2 regions of the Streptococcus salivarius genome follow, and region 2 is predicted to be linked to the other one. Evidence: predicted binding sites of a transcription regulator. Region 2 holds the regulator's gene; the other holds the start of a gene.
The links. The regulator HrcA, encoded in region 2, represses chaperone genes, less so after heat shock. The targets are predictions, from matches to a motif close to TTAGCACTCNNNNNNNNNGAGTGCTAA.
Positions count from the first base shown of each region.

Region 1 (3,426 bases), 220 kb from region 2:
CATTCCATCGAGCTCTTTCAAAATATCCTCGACCTTGTCCTCATCTACATAAAGGTGCACATAACGCATCTTATAAGAATGGTAGACAACATCTCCAAACTTGGCAATTTTACGTAAGTCTCTATTGTAATATAAATAAACAATAATGCCTTGACGCTTAATCATGACTCATCTTCTCCTTTATGTTAGTGTCTCCCTTTTTATGATGTGGTTTATGAGGGGCAAGAGGTAGGCCAGTATCAATAAAAATCTGGTCTGAAACGGCTTGGGCAATCTCCTCACCAAGATTGGCTAAAATAGTCTGTAAATCGAACTCTGCCTGACGATAGCCAATAACCACCTCGTTTAAATCAATTTGGCGCTTCATTCGCAAAACCTGACGTTTCAACTCTCTCACATCTGGTCTAAAAGCCTCATACGCCTTAGCAGCATCATAGCTATCTTTTAATTCTTGAAATGCAAAGAGTTGCTCTTGAAGTCCTCTGTCATTTTCGAATTTCTGGCGTTTCAAACGATAATTCTCTACCTCAGGTAGCTTTAGAAAATACGAAACAAGACACTCTATAGCTTGATCAATCACAAGCAACTCCTCATTGATTATTAACATGTTTTCTATTATAACACAAAAAGCCAGATGAAACGGTCCTTATACAACCGATTTGCATCTGACTTTTGTTTAAGACAAGCTCAGTTTATTTTAATTGGTTATTAGCCATGATTTCATCGATGAAACCATATTCAAGCGTTTCTTGAGCACTCATCCAATTGTCACGTTCAGCGTCTACATGAACTTTTTCAATTGGTTGTCCAGAATTATCTGCCAAGATTTGCTCCAAATTATTACGTGTCTTGAGCAAGTGTTCAGCTGCGATAGCCATGTCTGTTTGTTGCGTACCGCCACCAGTACCGCCCATTGGTTGGTGAATCATGTACTCTGCATTTGGCAACATGAAACGTTTACCTTTGGTACCGCTGGAAGCGATAACTGTTCCCATAGATGCTGCCATCCCCATAACGATAGTCTGAACATCAGACTTGATGAAGTTCATTGTATCAACAATGGCAAGACCAGCCGAAACGGATCCACCTGGTGTATTAACATAAAGATAGATATCTTTTGTATTGTCTTGAGCATCCAAAAACAAGAGTTGGGCAATAATTGAGTTTGCCATATTATCTTCAACAGGACCTGTTAACATGATGATACGATCCTTGAGCAAACGTGAGTAAATATCATAAGAACGCTCACCGCGTGATGTTTGTTCAATTACTACAGGAATCATATGAATCCTCCTTTTAATATTGTCTTGATGCTATTATATGATTTTAGTCAAATTAGGTCAAATAAAAAACATCATTCTTAGCACTCTTTTGGAAAGAGTGCTAACCCCCCCTAAAATAATTTCACTTTAAACTTATTAATCTAGTAAAAAAAGGGAAATTTTCCCTTTTCAACTTATTTTGTACCAAAGAGACGGTCACCTGCATCTCCAAGACCTGGAACAATATAACCGTTTTCATTAAGTTTCTCATCCAAAGATGCTGTGTAGATATCGATATCTGGGTGAGCATCTTGCAATTTTTTGACACCTTCTGGTGCTGCAACCAAGCAAACAAACTTGATATTAGCAGCGCCACGTTTTTTAAGTGAGTCTACTGCCAAGATTGCTGAACCACCAGTCGCAAGCATTGGGTCTACTACAAAGATCTGACGTTGATCAATGTCTTCTGGTAATTTAACCAAGTACTCAACCGGCTCAAGAGTTTCCTCATCACGATACATACCAATATGACCAACTTTAGCTGCTGGTACAAGGCTAAGAAAACCATCGACCATACCAATACCCGCACGAAGGATTGGAACAATCGCTAATTTCTTACCAGAAAGTTGTTTTTGTACTGTTTTGGTAATTGGTGTTTGAATTTCAACCTCTTCGAGAGGAAGGTCACGAGATACTTCGTAACCCATAAGCATAGCAATTTCATTAACTAGCTCACGGAAGTCCTTAGTAGAAGTATCCTCACGACGGAGGATTGAAAGTTTATGTTGAATCAGTGGATGTGAAATAACTTGAAATTTACCCATAATAGTTTCTTCCTTTGCTTTATACTCACTCCATTATATCAAAAAGGCAAAAAAAACGCTTGCTTTTCTGCAAACGTTTTTGAAAAGGATTATTTTTTAGGTAAATGAATCTTTCCTGTGACCAAACCATAGCCAAGAAGAGCTAGACTAGCAATTGCTGCAAAGATAGTCGCCAAGATTGAAAGAATGTTGCTGTTTGAACCTTCTGAATCACTTGGTGTCTTAGGAGTCGTAGCAAGTTTGGCAGCAACTTTAGTATTGTTGCCTTTACTTGACTCATCAGACTTAGTTACTTCATTAGCTTTATCAACTCCGTGAGACTGAACTTTTTCTTCAGACTTAACTGGTTTTGGAGCTTCTGTTTCAGTCACAGACTCTTCTTTAACAGTATTCGTTGGAACAGTTGGTCCAGTTGCTACAATAGTCTTTGGTACTGGTGTCGCAATCTCTGCGGCTTGAGCTACTGGACGACGATCACCCACAGAATCTCCTGTCGAAGGTTTCACAGGGACCGCTACATGATGATCATTTGAAGAATTGTTATCATTAGAGTGGTCTCCATAATATGGGAAAGGAGTACGAGCTGGAGAATCCGGATTCGTAGGATTTGTTGGTTTATCTTCTTTATCAGCTGATGGTTGATTATTGTCCGCTGGTTTAGAAGTGCCTGGTTTATTAGTCTTATCATCAACAGAATGGTTACCTTCTGTTGGACTTACTGGTGTTTCTGGCTTATCTGCCTTCTTGTCTTTACCATCTTTAACAGTTACAGTCAAGACACCGTGAGCTTCAGAAACGCCTGTTGAACCATCAACTGTAGGATAAGTATGTGGTTTAAGACCATAACCCGATACCGCATAATAATCTACATTAAAGTCCTCGTTTGGCAATTTAGCACTGTTTTGATCGCCTACGTGTACCAAGCTTTCACTAGATTTATCCCAAATCCAGTCACCTTGATTCGTCATCTTAGGAAGAACTTCTGTAGTATCATCTGCATTCATCTTGATAAGGAAGCTTGGAGCCCATGTTGATTTATTCTCAGCACCGGCAATTCCACCACGGTTAGTCATGTAAGAAGTTACCAAAAGAGTATCTGATGAGCCTTCAACAGGAACCGCATAGTAAGAATAGGTAGATGTACGCCAGTCAGCTGGTACAGAGGCTGTCAAGACCACACCTGAGCCATTAAGTGGACGATATTTTCCTCGGAGGCTGTCTGATACGAATCCAAGCATGACAACGTCATCACCGACAGCTTCACGCGCTGCTACAGTACCTTCAGCATCCGTAGATTTGTTGATACGTGAAGCAGTGAAGAGGTAATACTTGCCACCCAT
Region 1 covers NZ_CP015283.1:875,131-878,556, reverse strand. Annotated here, with positions in the region: gene V471_RS04570 (YlbG family protein) at 1-165, opposite strand, end outside; gene V471_RS04565 (YlbF/YmcA family competence regulator) at 158-607, opposite strand; gene clpP (ATP-dependent Clp protease proteolytic subunit ClpP) at 693-1,283, opposite strand; gene upp (uracil phosphoribosyltransferase) at 1,457-2,086, opposite strand; gene V471_RS04550 (glycoside hydrolase family 68 protein) at 2,176-3,426, opposite strand, start outside.
Region 1: clpP (ATP-dependent Clp protease proteolytic subunit ClpP) is a predicted target of HrcA. The motif match lies at 1,361-1,387, and genes of this name have one in related genera.

Region 2 (3,426 bases):
CTTTAACAGCTTCTACAACGGCAGGGATACGAGTTGAACCACCGACAAGGATAACTTCGTCAATATCTGACAAGCTCAAACCTGCATCTGAAAGAGCTTGACGAACTGGAGTTTTCGTACGTTCTACAAGGTCACGAGTCAAATCATCGAATTTCGCACGAGTCAATGTCATTTCCAAGTGAAGAGGTCCAGCCTCACCAGCAGTGATGAATGGCAAGCTGATTTGTGTTGAAGTGACACCAGAAAGGTCTTTCTTAGCTTTTTCAGCTGCGTCTTTCAAACGTTGAAGAGCCATCTTGTCTGTTGACAAGTCGATTCCATTTTCTTTCTTGAATTCTTCAACCATGTGGTCGATGATTTTTTGGTCAAAGTCATCACCACCGAGTTTGTTATCCCCTGCAGTTGCCAATACGTCAAAGACACCATCACCAAGTTCAAGGATAGATACGTCGAATGTACCACCACCAAGGTCGAATACCAAGATTTTTTCTTCTTTATCAGTCTTATCCAAACCGTAAGCAAGGGCTGCTGCTGTTGGTTCGTTGACGATACGTTCTACTTCAAGACCAGCGATTTTACCAGCGTCTTTTGTTGCTTGACGTTGTGCATCATTGAAGTAAGCAGGAACTGTGATAACTGCTTTAGTTACTTTTTCACCAAGGTAATCTTCAGCATAACCTTTCAAGTATTGAAGAATCATAGCTGAAATCTCTTGTGGTGTGTATTCTTTACCGTTTGCAGAAACTTTTTCAGAAGTACCCATCTTAGATTTGATAGAGATGATTGTATCTGGGTTTGTTACTGCTTGACGTTTTGCAGCGTCACCAACGATGATTTCACCGTTTTTGAATGACACAACAGATGGAGTTGTGCGGTTACCTTCTGGGTTTGCGATAATTTTTGATTCAGTTCCTTCAAGAACTGCTACTGCTGAGTTTGTTGTACCTAAGTCAATACCAATGATTTTAGACATATGTTTTCCCCTTTTTACTTTAATTTCTATTTTGCTTTTTTTATCTTTCATTCATAGTTTTCTGTCATTTCGGACAAGTTTTCAATTAATTATATACAACTACCATAGCTGGACGTAAGACGCGTTCGTGGAGTTTATACCCTTTTTGGAAAACTTGTGCAATCGTGTCTGCTGGATGTTCATCATCTGCAGGCATTGTTTGAATTGCCATGTGGAAGTTATGATCGAAATCACCATCAGCTGGAATTTCTTCAATTCCTTCCTCTTTAAGAGCATGCACTAAACTTTCTTGCACCATTTCCAAACCTTTTTTGACATCATCAGTCAAGCCCTCAACGGCAAGAGCACGTTCAAGGTTATCAAGTGATGGCAAAATCGCTTTTGCCAAATCTTGGCTACGATACTTTTGCAATTGTTGACGTTCTTCATTTGCACGTCGCTGAATGTTTTGCATTTCTGCATGGGCACGAAGGTATTTGTTTTCAAATTCTTCGGCACGCGCTTGGGCTTCTTCAAGTTCAGAAGGTTCGCTTACTTCCTCTACAACTTCTTCAGTTGTCTCCGTAGCTTCCTCTTCTTTCACTTCTTCTTTTTTAATATCTTCAGTCAAGGCATACACCTCTTTCTATACTTTTTAAATGTTACATCTTAGCTAACTTCATAATGGTTACTATTGAGGTAACGGTAATAATCCGTCAACTTCATAACCAAAACTCTACTAATAACATTGACCAAACTAACCATGCGACGATAATCCATTTCAACTGGACCAATCACATGCATGAGTGCCATCCCACGATAAGGAATCAGGAATTTATGACTCATAACTGTGACATTTTCAAGCGCTTCTTCAGTTGATTCTGCAACCGAAATCTTGGTCACTTCATCATCGGAGATAGCTGATCGAAGCTCAAGTGCCACATGTTGTGGATTGTCCAAAAATTGATAGGTTTTTAAATCGGCATAAGTCAGTGATGCAACCTTACCTTCGATGAAAATCAATTCCTTAAAAAGTTGTGAAAAGATATAATCAAACAAATCTAGAACATTATCTGTTATTTTGAAATACTTTTGCACAATCTGAGGAATCTCAGTTCTCAATCGGTAATGGATATCTAAGACAGTGTTTCCCAAAAAACGTTCTTGAACAAGCTTATGAAGAATTTCCAAATCACTAGACAAGAAATTTTTTGGAATAGCAAATTGAACTGTCACAGGCTTAGATTCATCTAGAGTAAGAACCGCTAAAGCGTCGTGATTGGACAGATGAACAATGTCAAATCCAGTCAGACGTTGTCGTGTCGGTTCCACATCTTGAATCACTGCTGTACATCCTGTCATTTCTGCCAGCAGCTTCGCCGCCGCATCCAAGATATCTTCAAGTTTAAAGGCTTCAAAATCAAAGGCCTTAACCACTTGATAAACATCTTGTTCATCAATCGTATCAAGATTCAAAGAATTAGCGACGAAATACTGGAAACCTGCTCGGCTTGGCATACGCCCACTAGAAGTATGAGCTTTTTCAAGATAGCCCATCTTTTCAAGCTTGGCCATGTCATTACGAATGGTCGCTGAACTCGAATCAATTGATTCTTGTAATGCTTTCGAACCAACCGGTTCATGTGTACGAGTGAACATCTCAACTATCAAATTCAAAATAGTGTTTTGCCTTTGCGTAATCACGATGTCACCTCATTTCTATTTATTAGCACTCTAATGCATCGACTGCTAACTTATGATTCTATTATACACCTAAACTTGAACATGTCAACCCAAAAAACCAAAAAAATTAGCACTCTTTTTGTAAGAGTGCTAAAAATACATCTTAAGACCTAGAAAAGTTAAAAAAGAGCACCTCAGAAGCACTCTAATCTTATCAATCATATTTTGACAAATGATAGGTCTCAATAATAGATATGAGGTGTTTGGCATAATCTGGATCACTGCTAAAACCCGCAGCTTGTAGTTTTTCTGCCGCAACTTTATAACTAGTCGTTCCTGCCACCTCTTTATAGGTCGACTCGCCCCACGTTCCTTGGCGAAGTTCTTCTAAATAAGTCATCATAGAACTTGACCAATCCTTAAAAACTGCAAAATCCACCTTTTGGTATTGCCATTTCCCTTTACTGTAGATACTATCCTTTAAACGAATACGTTCTTGACCTGGCTGAGCAGGGAGACTGTAGATGTTATGATATTTAACAGATAAAAGACTGCTACCATAATTTGACTCATATGCAGCTTGACTAAGGAGAATAGACGCAGGTACACCATAGTTTTTAGACATCTTTTGAGCTGTTGGAGCTAAGGTCTCAATAAATTCTTGCTGTGTGTAAGCAACCTTTACCGCACGAGCATTATCAGCTGTAGAGGCATGAAGAATCAAAGGTAAGAGAATACCTAAAGCAAAAACAACAACTAAGGTAATGAAGGCTTTTAGTTTAAAACGTCGT
Region 2 covers NZ_CP015283.1:652,583-656,008, reverse strand. Annotated here, with positions in the region: gene dnaK (molecular chaperone DnaK) at 1-973, opposite strand, end outside; gene grpE (nucleotide exchange factor GrpE) at 1,059-1,583, opposite strand; gene hrcA (heat-inducible transcriptional repressor HrcA) at 1,622-2,656, opposite strand; gene V471_RS03440 (glycoside hydrolase family 73 protein) at 2,850-3,426, opposite strand, start outside.